DNA from 3 places in the Halovibrio sp. HP20-59 genome. Region 1 is predicted to be linked to each of the others. Evidence: predicted binding sites of a transcription regulator. Region 1 holds the regulator's gene; each other region holds the start of a gene.

Evidence for each region. Region 1 encodes PhoB, which activates phosphate uptake and scavenging genes when phosphate is short. Its sites were predicted from a motif close to TGTCATANNNNTGTCANA; they were not measured.
Region 2: a site for PhoB is predicted at 2,777-2,794, ahead of RZA33_RS04665 (PhoX family phosphatase). Genes of this name have one in related genera too.
Region 3: a site for PhoB is predicted at 2,315-2,332, ahead of RZA33_RS06745 (glycosyltransferase family 1 protein). Genes of this name have one in related genera too.

Annotation. Positions count from the first base shown of each region.
Region 1 is NZ_JAWJUW020000009.1:29,279-34,559, forward strand. It holds gene RZA33_RS11600 (copper chaperone PCu(A)C) at 1-410, shown strand, start outside; gene phoR (phosphate regulon sensor histidine kinase PhoR) at 1,217-2,503, opposite strand; gene phoB (phosphate regulon transcriptional regulator PhoB) at 2,506-3,195, opposite strand; gene ubiA (4-hydroxybenzoate octaprenyltransferase) at 3,336-4,226, opposite strand; gene RZA33_RS11620 (chorismate--pyruvate lyase family protein) at 4,265-4,900, opposite strand; gene RZA33_RS11625 (NAD(P)/FAD-dependent oxidoreductase) at 4,952-5,281, shown strand, end outside.
Region 2 is NZ_JAWJUW020000003.1:98,897-104,177, reverse strand. It holds gene RZA33_RS04680 (ChuX/HutX family heme-like substrate-binding protein) at 1-350, opposite strand, end outside; gene RZA33_RS04675 (TonB-dependent receptor domain-containing protein) at 382-2,358, opposite strand; gene hemP (hemin uptake protein HemP) at 2,478-2,648, opposite strand; gene RZA33_RS04665 (PhoX family phosphatase) at 2,858-4,993, shown strand.
Region 3 is NZ_JAWJUW020000004.1:224,961-230,241, forward strand. It holds gene RZA33_RS06735 (NADH:flavin oxidoreductase) at 1-18, opposite strand, end outside; gene RZA33_RS06740 (lysylphosphatidylglycerol synthase transmembrane domain-containing protein) at 148-1,170, opposite strand; gene RZA33_RS06745 (glycosyltransferase family 1 protein) at 1,148-2,266, opposite strand; gene RZA33_RS06750 (CopG family transcriptional regulator) at 2,560-2,976, shown strand; gene RZA33_RS06755 (PHB depolymerase family esterase) at 3,007-4,266, shown strand; gene RZA33_RS06760 (methyl-accepting chemotaxis protein) at 4,447-5,281, shown strand, end outside.

The DNA of each region.
Region 1 (5,281 bases):
ACGTGCAAACAGACACACTGCGTATCGCCCACCCCTTCGCCACACCGACGCCACCAGGCGCTATCAACGGTGCTGCCTATGTGGATATCACCGCCTTTTCAGTCCCTGTTACCCTGGTCAGCGCACATAGCCCTGTCAGTGCTGATGTAGAACTGCACGACATGCAGATGGATGGCGATATGATGCAGATGCGTCATGTCAATGAGCTGCGTATCGAGGCAGGTGACACTTACACCATGCGCCCTGGTGGGGGCTATCACTTAATGTTGATTGGATTAACCAAGCCGCTTAAAGAAGGTGCGCAGTTTCCTCTCACCCTAACTTTCGCGGAACAGGGTGATGTTGATATAGAGGTCTGGGTACAAAGCGCCCAAGAGGGTAGCGAAGCCGCTGACGGGCACCACCATTGATATGCTGGCAAAAATTAGGCCCTGCGTAACAGCAGGGCCTAAGGACACAACGTGTAGACAATAACTAAGGCTAGCTTCCTTTCCTTTTGCGGGGCTCCAACCTTGGATTTTAACCCTGACTAGCGTTTTGATTGCCGTCTGATTCATTCCATGAATCGCTATGTATCCCTATCAATGTGACATCCTTGAGCATTTTTCTTTGCCACTTAATAGTAGTGTATTTCGCGACAAATGCAAAGATTTGTTACCAAACGTTTCCGTCATGCTTGTCTTTCATTAAGCCAGCAGGCATCAGCGTAAGGAGCGAAAATAAGTAATCGCACAAAAATTAGGCCCCAACAATGTGGGGCCCGATATCAGAATAAGTATAGGTAGTAACTAACGCTAGCTTCCACTCCTTGTGCGGGGATCCAACCTTGGAATTAACCCTGACCAGCGTTTTGACCACCTACCGATTCATCCTTGAATCCTGTGACATCCTTGCCTTTCAACATCCTGTTGTTCGCTTCATCGTCCTATGGTGAAGCATTCTTTGATATCTTAACTGATTGAATAAGACTGTTTTTACAGTACTGTCTATTCACTTAACCATTATGCTGCAGAAGATATGCCAAGCAGCCAAAATAAAAAAATTATCTATTTAAAAACAGAGAGTTAATAAATAAAACAATACCTAAAGGAGTGCCTCAATGACACAATAAACCCTTTAGAAGTGTGTAAAAAAGGCACATGCGTAACACTGAACCACCCTTACATGTCAATATTACATACTTCTACAAATATCGTGCGGCGAGACATTTGCTAAATTAAAAGAGTCGCGAGGCGGGGAAGAGGCAGCGAAACAGCGCGCCTTTACCGGGGTGGGATTCAATCTGCAGTTGGGCATCGTGGCGTAACAACACATGCTTTACGATTGCCAGGCCTAAACCGGTGCCGCCGGTCGCTTTGCTGCGGCCCTTATCAACGCGGTAGAAACGTTCGGTTAAACGAGGTATATGCACCGGGTCAATCCCTTCACCGTCATCTTCGACATCGATGCAGCCGTCGCCGTTAGCAGTCGCTTTCCAGCGTAAGGTAATGTGACTGCCCGGTGGCGTGTAGCGCACGGCATTGAAGGCAAGGTTAGAAACGGCACTGCGGATTTCTTGTTCGCTACCCAGCAAACGGGCGTCGTTCTCAACCGCCACGCTGATGGTATGACGCTGGTGTGATAGTGCCAACGCATCGTCGCATACACTCTGGAGTAGCGGCCCAAGCGACAGAGGATGGTGGTCCTTTCCGCCTTGATCAATTTCCAAGCGTGACAGCAGCAATAGATCATTGACCAAATTTTGCATGCGCTGGGTTTGTTCCTGCATTTGCTGAATACTGCGCCCTAAACGTGGCGGCAGCTGATCGCTAATATCACTATAGGTTTCCAAATAGCCGGAAAGCACCGTTAATGGCGTACGCAGCTCATGCGACACATTGGCGACAAAGTCGCGGCGCATTTGCTCCAGGCGATGCAAACGGGTGATATCGCGAGCCATTACCAAACGCTCGTCGTCGCCGTACAGGGTGATTTGGTACTGCAGGATACGCCGCTCGTCTATCGGCGAGGTTAGCGTCAGCGGTTCGCTGTAATCGCGGGAATTAAAGTAGCGAATAAAGCTCGGGTCACGCAGAAGGTTGGTAATATGCTGGCCGCGATCATGGGCGGTTTGTAGCCCCAGCATGTTCGTCGCCGCGCTATTCCACCACTCTAAATCGCCGTGGCGATCGAGCATCACTACACTGTCGCGCATCGCTTCCGACGATTCTTGAATACGCGCTAAGGTCGCGCGCAGTCGACTTTGGGTGATGCGCTGGCTTTTTTGGTAGCGGTATAAACGGTCAAACAGCTCACCCCACATCCCGCGGGCGGCGGGTGGTTCATCGTGGGGTTGAAGGGTTAACCACAGGTAAAGCTCACGGAGCCGGCGCAAATGGTAAAAGAGACATACCGCAAGCCCTGCCGAAAGCCCCAGCCCAGCCGCGCCTAGCAGCCAGCCAATGCAAGTACCCAGCGTTGCCAGCCAGGCTAGTCGCCACAGTTCACGGCTCCATAAGCGCACATTTACACCCGTGCGGAGAAACGGTATCCGGTACCCCGAACCGTTTGAATCAGGTTTTGATGCACATCGCCCAGCGCCTTACGCAAGCGCCGAATATGCACGTCGACCGTGCGCTCTTCAACGTAAACGTTGCCGCCCCATACTTGGTCAAGCAACTGGCTACGCGTGTAAGCGCGCTCTTGGTGCGTCATAAAAAACTGCAGCAAACGGTACTCGGTGGGCCCCATTTCCAGCGCTTTGCCGTGAGCACTGACCCGATGGCTCACGGGGTCCAGCAGCAAGCCATTGATCTCGATGGGATCTTCAACGCCACGCGGTGTGGCACGACGCAGCACGGCTTTTAGACGCGCCACCAATTCCCGCGGCGAAAACGGCTTAGTAATATAGTCATCGGCACCGGCCTCAAGCCCCTGAATTTTATTATCCTCCTCGCCTTTGGCGGTCAGCATAATAATGGGTATCTCGGCGGTTGCCTCTTCACGCTTTAAGCGCCTAGCCAGCTCGATGCCGCTGGTGCCGGGCATCATCCAGTCAAGTAACAATAAATCAGGTTGATGGTCGACCACCATGGCATGGGCATCTTGGGCGTTATCCGCTTCCAACACGCGATAGTCAGCCATTTCCAGCGCCACCGCAATCATCTCGCGAATCGACGCTTCATCATCGACAATCAGAACGGTTTTGGCGGTCATACCAGAGCCTCACGGTGTTCAAAGAAAACTGGCTCAAAGAAATCTAGTTCAATGAAAACTAGCTCAGAGAAAAAAGTTTAATGACATGTCAGTGACGATCACACCATGACTTGATGACAGTTACATGACAACCATCACTATTAGCCCACCGCCGGCCACCAACTTAATATAATACCCGCAAAAATCAGCAGGCCCGACCAAAAATTATTCAGAAACGCTTGAAAGCACGCGCCTCGTTCGCGCCGGTAAATCAACCGCTGCTGATGTATAAACGTTGCCGCCATGGCAGCAAGCCCTAACCAAAAGAACCCGCCTAACGCTACCTGCCAGCCCACCCACGCCAGCAACCCTAACGTTGCCAGCTGGAGTAAACCAATTATCAAACGATCGGCGTTTCCAAACAGCACGGCCGTGGATTTAATGCCCACTTTTACATCATCGTCGCGATCCACCATGGCGTATTGGGTATCGTAGGCCACTGTCCACAGCACGTTGGCGCCAAACAGTAACCAAGCCTCCAGCGGAACATGGCCCTGCACGGCGCCGAAGGCCATCGGAATCGCCCAGGAGAAAGCCGCCCCTAGCACTACCTGCGGGAAGTGGGTGTAGCGCTTCATAAACGGATAAATAATCGCCAGCGCGACGCCGCCCAGCGAGAGCAAAACGGTAAACCAGTTGGTCAGTAAAACCAGTACAAAGGCAGCGGCCACCAAGGCGGCAAACAGCGACTGGGCTTCGGTTTCGCTAATCCGCCCCGTCGCCAGGGGGCGATTTTTAGTGCGCTTCACATGGCCATCAAAATGCCGATCGGCGTAGTCGTTGACCACGCATCCCGCCGCGCGCATGACATACACCCCGGCGATAAAAATCAGCAGCACATTGCGTTTGGGCACTCCATCCGCAGCAATCCACAGGGCCCACAGCGTCGGCCACATCAGCAGCCAGGTGCCAATGGGTCGGTCTAAGCGCATTAAGTGTAGAAAATCAGCCACGCGAGCAAATCCCTTCGGCCGCAGCAGTGAACGATCCATGCTTACCTCTCGAAATGAGACACTATAATTCAACGACTTTAGCGCGAAGGCAGACCAAGGTCATCCGTCATCGCCGGCAAAAAGAACTCCTGCACTAATAGTGACAGGCCACCGTGTTGATAGCCGTGCTTAGAGCCATGATAAAAAACGGAGCGACGGCCCCAAGCGCAGTCGTTTTGTATACCGCTAACGCTAGCAAACGAGGGAGAGTGAGTCGTTACTTCCAGCGGCCCGCGCACCACACCTGGCTGGCGAAATAGCCAGCTGCCTAGCGAGCGTTCGCCCAGGCGCTCCAAACGCTGGCCCTTTAGCTGCGCAAGCGGGGCGACCGAGCGAGCCACCACCCAAGGCGTTTCATCTAGGCACAGCGCTACTTCCCGTAGCCAGGCATAGCGGCGGGGCGCAAGACTAAGTGCTAACGCTTCGTCGCGCTGCGGCAAGCCGATGCATTGGCGTAACACCCGCACACGAAAAGATTTTCCATTCCCAGCGGCGATTAAGCGAGCGGTCAATGAGTCGGTTGAGGCCACCCACTGCCACCAAGCGCTGCTCATTGCTGGCCGCGCAGCGTGAATGGGGCGCCAACGCGGAAATAGCGGCGGTTGCCGAAAAGCAGCAGGCGTCACCGAGTTCTCCAAGACAATAAACGGAGCAGCTAGTGTAACATGGGGCATTGGTAGGCTTTTGTTCCCGCGCTTTTTTTAGCGTCCCTTTTTGGTGTCTGCATGTCAGCATCCTATACCCAGAAGACGTCAACGACCCAGAGAACGTCAACGAATAAGGTATCTTCAATGTCTCACGCTGCGCTGGTGATTATAGGCACGGGCATGGCGGGGGTCGGTCTTGCGCGCGCGCTTCGCCGACTGGGTGAGCAACGTACAATAACGCTGATTAGCGCCGACAGCGGTGACGATTACAGCAAACCACTGCTGTCCACCGGCTTTGCCAAGGACTTGAAACCCGACAAGCTGGCTCAACGAAATGCCGCTCAACTGGGCGAAGAGCTAGATGCCCGCGTTGTTATCCACGCCCAGGCAAACGCACTGGATGTGGAT
Region 2 (5,281 bases), on a different contig from region 1:
AGGCAGGCCCAGTGCCAGTTCGTGTAGAGCAAGCGTAGATCCAGGCCGCCAGGGTCGAGCAACAGGCCCGTATGTTCCCCGCCGCTAAGTTCAGGGTAATCGCCGGTTTGCTCTAGCACGGCCAGCCGGGAGCGGGTCAACGCCTTCACCCGCCCCAGTTGGGGCAGGTAGGCGGCGATATCGCTGGGCGAGAGCGGCAGTGTCCACACGTCGCGCCCTAAACGGGCGGCCTGCAGCTCGCCTTCACTGATCGATAAGCGCTCGGCAATCTCAATCGCAGGTAGCCGCGGCTGCGCGGCGCGCGCTGCGTCAAAGGCTTCAATAATCGCGATCTGTTGGGATGGAATCATGACGCACCTCTATCGGGTTGACTGCATGGATTTACCACTGCCAGTTGAGGGTGGCGAACAGGCTGCGCCCATCGCCCAGGCTGCCGTCGGGGCGGTACCACACCTTGTCGCCAATATTGGCAAGGCGCAGCGAGGTATCCACGGCCGGGGTGAGTTGCCAGGCGAGATGTACATCGTGCAGGCCGTAACCGGGCAGGCGCTCGTCATCGCCCTGCTTATCGAAGGATTGGGCAAAGCGCGCTTGCCAGCCCACACGGACATTGCTGTTACTAAGTGCTAGCTCACTCCCCAGGGTGGCTTCCAACGGTGTTTGACTGCCCAGCGGTTCGCCAGAATCGCGGTCTTTACCGGAGACTTCCGAAAGGCCCACAAAGCTGGTGAGTAACGGGAAAGCGCTAGGCTGCCAAGTCACCCGGGCGTCATAGCCCCATAGCTGGGTGCGCTGAACGTTCACTGCCTGGGTGGTGCCCGCCATAATATCGACCTGGGTGTCGATAAAATCGTCGGCGCGGGTGTCAAAGTAGCTTGCACGAACCTGCCAATCGCCCTGATGCCAGACCACGCCGCTTTCCCAGGTGTGGCTGGATTCAGGCGAGAGATTGGGATTGGGAATCCAGTAGTTATCCGGTGTACAAAAGAAGGGACCAGCGCAGAAACCGGCAAAGTGGCGCTCGTTGGCGTAAAGCTCGGAAAGGCTAGGGGCACGGAAGGCTTCGGCGTACCCGGAGAACAGCATCAGGGCATCGTCGGGCCGCCAAGCAAGGCGAAAGCGCGGTGACACTTGGTCGTGGACGCTATCAGCGCCGTTTTGGCCACTGGCGTCGTAACGGTCGTAGCGGGCTCCCAAGCCAACATCAAACTGCCCGGCGCCGCCATCGGCTAAATAGCGCCCAGCGGTAAGGGTGGTGTCGAGATAGGCTGACTGGGTGTCGATATCGGCTTTAGGAAAGCCATTCGCTTCGCCATCTGGCTGTTGGCGTGCCTGCTCCAATTCGGCACCGAACACCAGCGTTTGTGAGAGCCAGCCGTGATCCATAGTGTGGAAGCCGTCGCTCTGGAGACCGACCCGCTCTAGGGTGCGGTTGGCCTGGGGCTCGTCGATATCCTGCTGGCTAAAGGTAAGCTGCGAAGTGACTTCGGTGGCCGCGCTGGGCTGCCAGCGGTGGCCCAACTGGACGTTGTTGCTTTCCACATCGCGGTCACGCAGCGGATTGCTGGCATCGGTGGAAAGCTGTTGTGGGTTGGCGGGCTGGGTGGCGTCTTCGTCGTAATGCTGCCAGCTCATAAATAACCGCTGATCGTCGCTTGGCTCCCAACCGCCTTTTAACAGCAGGCTATTGAGCGTTGCATCCTCTTTGGCTTCATCGCCCCCGGCGCGGCGAATATCGCCGGATTCACTGCGGCCGATTGAAAACAGGCCATCCACCTGGCCGTTGGCGGTATCGCGGCGACCAAAGGCAGTCAGGCTGCCGCGCAGTTCGTCGCTGGCCGTCGCACCGCCTACGGAAAGGCGTACGCCGCTATCTTCGCCCGGGGCAAGCAGGTCGTTGGCATCCATACTGGTGAAGCTGACCACGCCGCCCATGGCATTGCTGCCATACAGGCTAGATAGTGCTCCGCGCGCTATCTGTACTTCTTGAATCAAACCTGGGTCGAGGAAGAAGTTGCCGATGTGGCCGGTGGATATATCCTGGCGAACCCCATCTAACCGCACCAGCACTCCTTTGCTGCCAAAACCGCGCATACTCAAGGTTTGGCCATTTCGGCGCCCTTGGCCCGCCACGTGCAGTCCGGGTTGGCGGCTAAGCACGTCTTCAACCCGGCTGGCGGTGGCCAGCACCGCATCATCGCGATCAATAATATCGATAATCAGCGGCGCCCGGGAAAGGTCAGTCGGCGCTCGGGTGCCGGTGACCGTCACAGGGTTAAGTTCGGCGTCGTCTGCTTGGGCGGCTAGCAGTGGGAGCAGCGTTAAACAGAGGCCACCAAAAGCGTGTGTGTGGTTCATAAGCCAGAGAGTTCCAACAAGGATAAGTGGAAGAAATCGCTGGCTGGGTGCGATGGGCTACCTGGCTGGCTTTACTTTATACATCTTTAAATTAATCAAAAATCTAAATATTAAGAGCTTTAGGCGTTAAGGATTAACTTGCCGCTTTTCGTAAGGCGCAACACGTAGCGGCGCTGTTCATGGTGAATAACCAACTGGCCTGCGTTGCCAAGTAATTCGCTGCTATCCACCTCGCGTGGCGTCGAGGTCGATGTATCTCCCTGGCCAGTGCCCTTATCGGGTGACTGCATGAGAGAGTAACTCCTATGTTAATGATAACTATTAGCGTTAGATTAGCAGGGTTGCAGGCATCGCTCAATAGGGTTGGGTAGTAAAGGTGGCTAGCATTCGACCGTTCTTCATCTAACTGCAGGCACTCCGTCATCGTGCTGTCATTAAGCTTCTCTAGTGTCTCCTTACGTTCAATCGTTGACCTACAAACGATCAGGGGGAGACCAAAATGAGTAAAGAGATCGAAGATCATCGGCTGTTTAACCACAGCGGCAACCAACCTTTTGCCGAGGTATTGGCGCGCCATGTATCCCGGCGTGATGTAATGCGCGGTGGCTTGAGCGTGGCGGCCGCCTCGATGCTTAGTTTTGGTGGTGCCGCTCAGGCACTTGCCTCAAACGGGTCACAAAAAACACCGCTCACGCTGGCGTTTGAAGCGGTTAATGGCTCACGTACCGATGCCGTGGTGGTGCCGGAAGGCTATGTGGCACAAGTCTTGGTGCCGTGGGGTACGCCGCTGAACCAAAATGTTACCTGGCAGCCCGAACAGCCGATGACCGCTGAGCGTCAGGCGGAGAGTGTGGGCATGCACCATGACGGCATGGCCGGTTTTGCCCTGGATACCGACAACGCCTCACGGCGTTTTGTGCTGGCGCTCAACAATGAGTATATCGACCAAGCCGCCCTGTGGGCGTCCCAAGGCGGACCCACTAACGCGGATGAGGGGGAACGCCCGGCGGAGGAGTCGCGCACCGAGATCAATGCTCACGGTGTTACCATTGTCGAGGTTGAAAAAGACGCCAACGGCCAATGGGCGCATGTACTGGGCTCGCGCTATAACCGCCGCTTTACCAGCGCAACGGAAATGGATCTGGCTGGCCCTGTGGCGGGAAGTGACTACGCTAAAACGCGCTTTTCGCCAGCGGGCACTCAAACCCGTGGTACCAACAATAATTGTGGTAACGGGGTAACGCCCTGGGGCACCTATATTGCCTGTGAAGAGAACTGGCCCGATATCTTTGTGAACCGCGGTGAACGCTTCCAGGACGATGCGCGGATTGGTATTCCCACCGATAAAAGCCGCTATGGTTGGGATACTTCGGCAGGCGATGCCTCCGAACAGAATGATGAATTTGCTCGCTTCGATATTACCCCGCGCGGCGAGCGTGCTGAAGATGATTACCGCAACGAAGCACGCACGTTCGGCTACCAGGTGGAAGTCGATCCCTACAGTGATGCCTTGGCCGTTAAGCGTACGGCACTTGGGCGTTTTCGCCATGAAGGGTGTTGGTTAGGCAAACTGGAAGCCGGTCAGCCAGTGGTTTACTACTCGGGGCACGATGCCCGCAACGAGTACGTATATAAGTATGTTTCTGATGTTGCCTGGGATCCCGCCGATGCCAACCGCCCAGGTGAAGAGTATGATCGTCTTGCCATTGGCAACAAATATTTGGATAACGGCACACTCTATGTGGCCCGTTTCCACGCTGACGGCAGCGGCGAATGGCTGCCGCTAACGCCCACTGCTCAAACGCGCGATGGCGGAACGCTGGCGGCGGCCTTGGGGCTAGCAGACGGCGATGCGGCAGGTATCATCATCAATACCTGCGATGCAGCGGATTTGTTGGGCGCCACGCCAATGGATCGCCCAGAGTGGGCTTCTGTTGATCCCGCCTCGGGCGAGGTGTATCTCACCCTGACCAATAACTCACAGCGCATCGCTGAAGATACACAGCCAACCTACACCAACAACGGTGAGCGCTTGGAACAAGTAGGTGTTGGTTACGATTTAGCGCCCACCAATGCCGCCAACCCTCGCGCCAATAACGAAGCGGGGCATATTATTCGCTGGCGAGAAAGCCGGTTGCCCAATGCCTTTACTTGGGAGGTGTTTGTGTTTGGCGCGGCCGCTGACGATGCGGATAACCACTCTGGCCTGACAGAAATGAATCAGTTCGCCAGCCCCGATGGGCTCTGGTTCGACGAGCGAGAAGACGGTCAGGGTATCCTCTGGATTCAGACCGACAACGGTTATGAAGGGGTAACCGAGTACACCAACGACCAGCTGCTTGCCGTGGTACCTAATGGGCTAGACGACATTCAGGGAACCGGCCCGGTGATTAACAGCAGCAACCAGCAGCAACTTAAGCGCTTTGCGGTAGGGCCGAACGGCTGCGAAGTCACCGGTATTTTTGCCACGCCGGATAAAACCGCGCTGTTTATTAATATTCAGCACCCCGGTAACTGGCCCGCTGATGGTGATGCACTTGTGCAAGATGCCACTATCGCCACGAGCGGCGAGGTGCGCCCTCGGGCATCTACCGTTGTTATTCAGAAGCGCGACGGCGGCCCGGTCGGGGTGTAAAAGCTAGGTATAACCAGTCGTTATCTCATCTATAACCAAAGCGTCGAACCCACCCAGGTTCGACGCTTTTTTGATGACGAGCCTCTAACGCTTGGTTGACCTAGCCGTGACGGCTTTTCCAAAAAGCTTGATTCGACCCCTGCTCAAGCGTCTCCACAACGAGTCGCTGCCACGGCTAGGGGATTATCAAGTCGCGCTGATGAAGCGTTCAGGCAATGGTGTGCCAGCAAGGTATTGGCTGGGCTAGTAGACAACGCCCTCTATCTAGCCAAAGAAAAAGGGCGCGAT
Region 3 (5,281 bases), on a different contig from region 1:
GTGTTCGGGGGTTGGCATGCTGCATGTCCTTTATAGATATAGAGATATATAAATATGCCTATTGATATATTTATACATATTCCAGCATTATTGGCAACCCCGTGCTTTCAGAAAGCCCTGCGTCTTGCATCACCCGGTAGATCACCGTTACGTTACTGGTGAGCGACGTAGCAGTCGGTAGCTATATAAAATAAACAGTGGTGCGCCTGCTGCAAGGTAAAGGTGGTAACTCACAAGCCGCCACACCAATACCGCCGCCGCGGCCTGGTCACGCTCCATCAGCGGTAACAATAGACTGCCAACACCGACTTCAGCCGCCCCTGCGCCGCCGGGTAGAAAACTGAATTGGCTGGCCGCCATGGCCAGCATCTGGGTTAGAAACGTCCACATCCAGTCTGCATGACCACCTACCCCCAGCACTGCTAAATAGAGCAAGCTGTAGCGCATTAGCCAATGGGTTGTCGTTAGCAGCATCATCGTAAACAGCGTTGTACGTGGCAGTGAAAGCGTGACCTTTAGCGCATATCGACACCTCAATAAACGGCGTACCAGCCAGCGACGCCGATAACGACTTGGCCAAGGGGCTTTCAGGCTTCGCGAGCGTAATAGACGGGGTAAAAAGCCCATCACAATGCTGATTAGCGTGGCGACCAACGCTAAGCCAACCAGCGCCCACTGAACTAACGTTTGATGAGGCCACTGTGTGTCGCTGACCAATGAAAAGAACACCAAGCTGCTTAACATGGCAATAAAGAACAGCAGGTCGCAGCCTTGATCAACTAAGAATACACCGGCACCTTTGGCCGCTGGAAAGCCGCGCTGTGCCAATAGCAGGAGCAGTGTGGCGGGGCCCCCACTACCGCCCGGGGTGGCGCACAGGGCAAACTTAGATGCCAGCTCAATGCCCAGCGCGCCGCGTTGGCCGAGTGGCCCTGCACGGCCCCCCAGCATTAGCCTTAGCCTGGCCGCATTGAGGTTCCAGCAAATAAAAGCAATCGCTAGCATCAGCGCGAGCAAACTAAGTGGGAAGTGTTTGACGCGCTGGAGCGCCTCAGCGCCTCCCAGCCAGGCGGTGAGCAGTAGTGGCGCCATTAGCGCTATGGCGATCATTACGCCATGCACTGGCCGCCATTTGAACAGCCGGCGATTATCGGTGTTGGGGGAGAGCATACCGCTGGCTGCCGTGACAGAGAGAGTGATAGTGGTCAAGCAACGCGTAGATAACGCTATCCCAATTGAAATGGCGCTCCACATGGCGGCGCGCATAGCGCCCACTGGCGGCAACATCGTTGCTGAACAGCGCTATGCAGGCCTCGGCCATGGCGCTAGGGTCAAGCGGCTGACACAGAATGCCCGCTCCCAGCGGCACATTTTCTGCCAGTGCCCCGGCGCGTGCGGCCACCACGGGGATCCCGCTGGCCATGGCCTCTTGGGCGATTAAACCGAAGGTCTCGCGGGTGCCCGCATGTAACAGTGCATCGCTACTGGCGAGTGCTTTTGCCACCTCATGGGCGCCGCAACAGCGATCAACAATGGTGACGTTGCTGGGGACCTGATGCGGCATGCCAGGGCCCATCAGCAATAAATGATAATCGCGACCTAACTGCCGCATTGTCTCCAGCAGCACATTAATATTTTTTTCGCGAGAATTGCGGCCTACAAAGATCAGCAGCTTTTTATCCCTGGGTATGCCCATGCTTTGACGGAAAGTAGCGTCATATTGCTGAGGGTGAAATTGGCTTAAATCGACGCCCAAAGGCTGAACGCGAACATTATCAACGCCCCATTCCTGCAACCGGTTCGCCATCGCATTACAGGGCGCTAATACGCTATCAAATTGACCGTATAGGTTTGCCACATAGCGGGTTAGGCGCTTCCCAACGTAGCCCCCAAAACGATCCCCCATCAAACGGGGTAGGTCTGAGTGATAAAACCCTACCACCGGCACGCCCAGTCGCTGACCCGCGTCAAGAGACGCCCAAGCGGTCACGTAAGGGTCACCTGCCTCTATAATGTCAGGCTTTAAATCAATCAACGCATCGCGCCAGGGCGCGCGCCGCAGTGGGAATCGATAGCCCTGCCCCAAAGGCAGGTGTAGCGCCGGTAAAGTGTGATGGTCGCCCAAGCTGTCGCGCTCAGCGCCCGGCACCAGCAGGCTGGTACGCAGTTGAGGGAGGCGCGAGAAAACGCGGTGCTTGGCTTGTAAATAAGTGCGCACGCCGCCGCTGGCGGGGGCATAAAACATCGTTACGTCGGCAATGTGCAAGCTAACCTCCAGCCTCAAAAGTGTCATCGTTTCACCATAGGGGAGAAATAAGACAGTTTGGCGACAGCGGAGCCAAGGCTGCTATTTCCTGCTAATCCCTTCCAACCCTTTCTCAGATCACAAGCTAGTGAATCGTTTTCGTCTGTTTATTGGTTGACTCTTGGTCAGGCTGGACTAATATAACATCCGTATGGATGGTATATGGATTCTAATCAGATGTTTTAGACGTTAGCTAGATGTTTTATGCCGCATCAAAAAGGCGTCTGGTTACTAAGCGCAACGAGGAATGACACATGAGCGTGCATGAAATGCGCCGCAAGGGCGGTGACTCTAGTGAAAAAATCACTATCAACCTTGGGGTGGTTGACCTGGGGCAGATCGATCTGTTGGTTCAGGAAGGTTTTTACTCCAATCGAACCGATCTGATTCGCACCGCTATTCGTAATCAGTTGTCGACCCATGCCGAGGTCGTTAGGGAAACCGTGACCCGAAAGGCTTTTGTGCTGGGACTTGAGCATTACAGTCGTGCGGATCTAGAGGCCCTGCAGTCAGCCGGGGAGACGTTACAGATTCAGGTGCTGGGCATGGCCAGTATTGCCGACGACGTCACACCGGAGCTTGCTCTTGCCACCATCGAGTCGGTGGTGGTGCTGGGCGCTCTGCACGCCAGCAAAGCGGTTAAGGCTGCTCTGAAAGACCGAATTTACTGAATTACTGACTATTGAAATAGGATATTGACCATGATTGACGCCACCATGACGAAGCGAATGGAAGAAGCGACACGACTCACGCGTGCGGGAAAACTGCACGAAGCCATGGCTCTCCTTCAGGGCGCCGTGCCTGAAGCGAGAGGTGAGGACGCGCGGAAACAGCCTTCATGGGGTGGAAATACCTTTGAAGGAAACTGGAAAGTCGTCGATGAAGACATTGTGCAATCGAACCAGAGAGATGAGTCGGCGGAATACGCGACGTCCTCAACGTTTGATGAAGCCCAGCCGTCCCCATCTGGAGTCTTCTCGAATAGTGATATTAGAGTACCTGCTGCATGGCGTGATAAGTGGATGAAGTTTCGCGGTGGAATGGCACGACACGAGCAAGCACCGCCTGAGTATGCACGGAGCGAGGTACCACTGCCCGGAGCGTTCACTGCCGGTCGTTTTACCAACCATGTGGGTACACGTGATTACAAACTGTATATCCCCAGCGGCTATCACGGGCAAGCGCTGCCGCTGGTCGTTATGCTGCATGGCTGCACGCAGAATCCCGATGACTTCGCTGCCGGAACCGAGATGAATCGGCTGGCCGAAGAGCAGCAGTGTTGTGTGCTTTATCCGGCCCAGCCGACGACCGCCAACCACTCTAAGTGTTGGAACTGGTTCAAAGCCGAAGACCAGCAGCGTGAGGGCGGTGAGCCGGCGATCCTTGCCGGCATGACCCAGGAAGTTATTGACACGCATGGGCTTGATGCCTCACGTACCTATGTTGCGGGGCTTTCCGCAGGCGCGGCAATGGCGACAACGCTGGCGATGACCTACCCGGATCTCTTTGCGGCGGTGGGCGTGCACTCCGGACTACCCCACGGCGTGGCCCAGAGTCTTCCCGATGCCTTGGGGGCAATGCAGGGGGGCACAGGACCTCTTGGCGGTGGTAAAGTGAAAGGAGCCGGTTGGGCGTCGGAAGTGCCCGCAATAATCTTTCATGGTGATCGTGACACGACGGTACACCCCAGCAATGCGGATCGCGTAGCCTCCCAGTACAGCACGTCGCGCCAAACAGGGGCGACAGTAGAGAAGGGAAAGGTGGTTAATGGCCATGCCTATACGCGGACCATGCATCACAATGAGAAGGGCAAACCACACATGGAGCAGTGGCACATTCATGGAGCTGGCCACGCCTGGTCAGGAGGCAGCACGAAAGGAAGCTATACCGACCCGAAAGGCCCCGATGCCACCAAGGAAATGCTGCGTTTCTTCTTTCAGCATCAGCAGGGTGGTGCGTAGCGGTAGTAAGCGAGAGCATGTGGGGGCTCGTAAAAAATATTTACCGCAAGGCCTTGCCATCACTGTTGCTAATGGGAATTAATAAATACTCATATTAGCAATAATTGTTATATATATAGCGCTAAAGTTTATATGTTTTATGCCGACAATCTTACCTCTCTTACTTATTAGGAAGTTTCCATGCTTTCACGGTTCAAGATTGGTACACGGCTCGCACTGGCTTTTGGCGTGGTATCGCTATTTCTTTTGGGCACTTTAATAGCAGGAATTATGGGTATTACCTTCACCAAAGATACTGCCCAAAAAACCTTGGACATGGACGTAGCGCTAGCGAGTAATGCCGCTGAAATTCAGCGACTGGCATTGCAGGCACGGCGCTTTGAAAAAGATATCTTCATCAATATCGACAATAGCGATCGGGTAGCGGCTTACCAACAAAGTTGGGTTGCGACCATCGAAGAAATACAGGCCACCTTCCAGGCGGGTAGCCAAATTGCCGATAAGGATAGCCTTGATGCACTGTACCAACAGGCAGGAAACGCCCTCCAGGGTTATGAAGAGGGCTTTATGACGGTTTACCGCCAAATTGATCAGGGCAGTATTACCGAAACCTCTCAAGCCAATCAGGCTTTCGGTGAGCATAAAGAAAGTATCTATCAGCTTGAAGAATTGGCAGATGAAATTAGCCTAGTGGCTGATGCGGGAGTAAAGGCTGCCAATGAGGCGATAGATGCCGAATATCGTTTGGCTATTTGGCAGCTTTGTATCTTCGCGGGGGCGGCGTTGTTGATGGCGCTGGCGCTGGCCATTGCTATTACACGCAGTATCGTACTGCCCTTGCGGAAAGCCGTTGAGGTTGCTAAGCGCGTTGCGGAAGGAGATTTGCGACACGATATCGTAACCACAGGGCGTGACGAGACGTCTCAGTTATTAACCTCCATGGCTGAAATGAGTAAAGAGCTCACTACCCTGGTCGCATCACTACGTGATTCTAGCGAGAATGTCTTGAACGGCG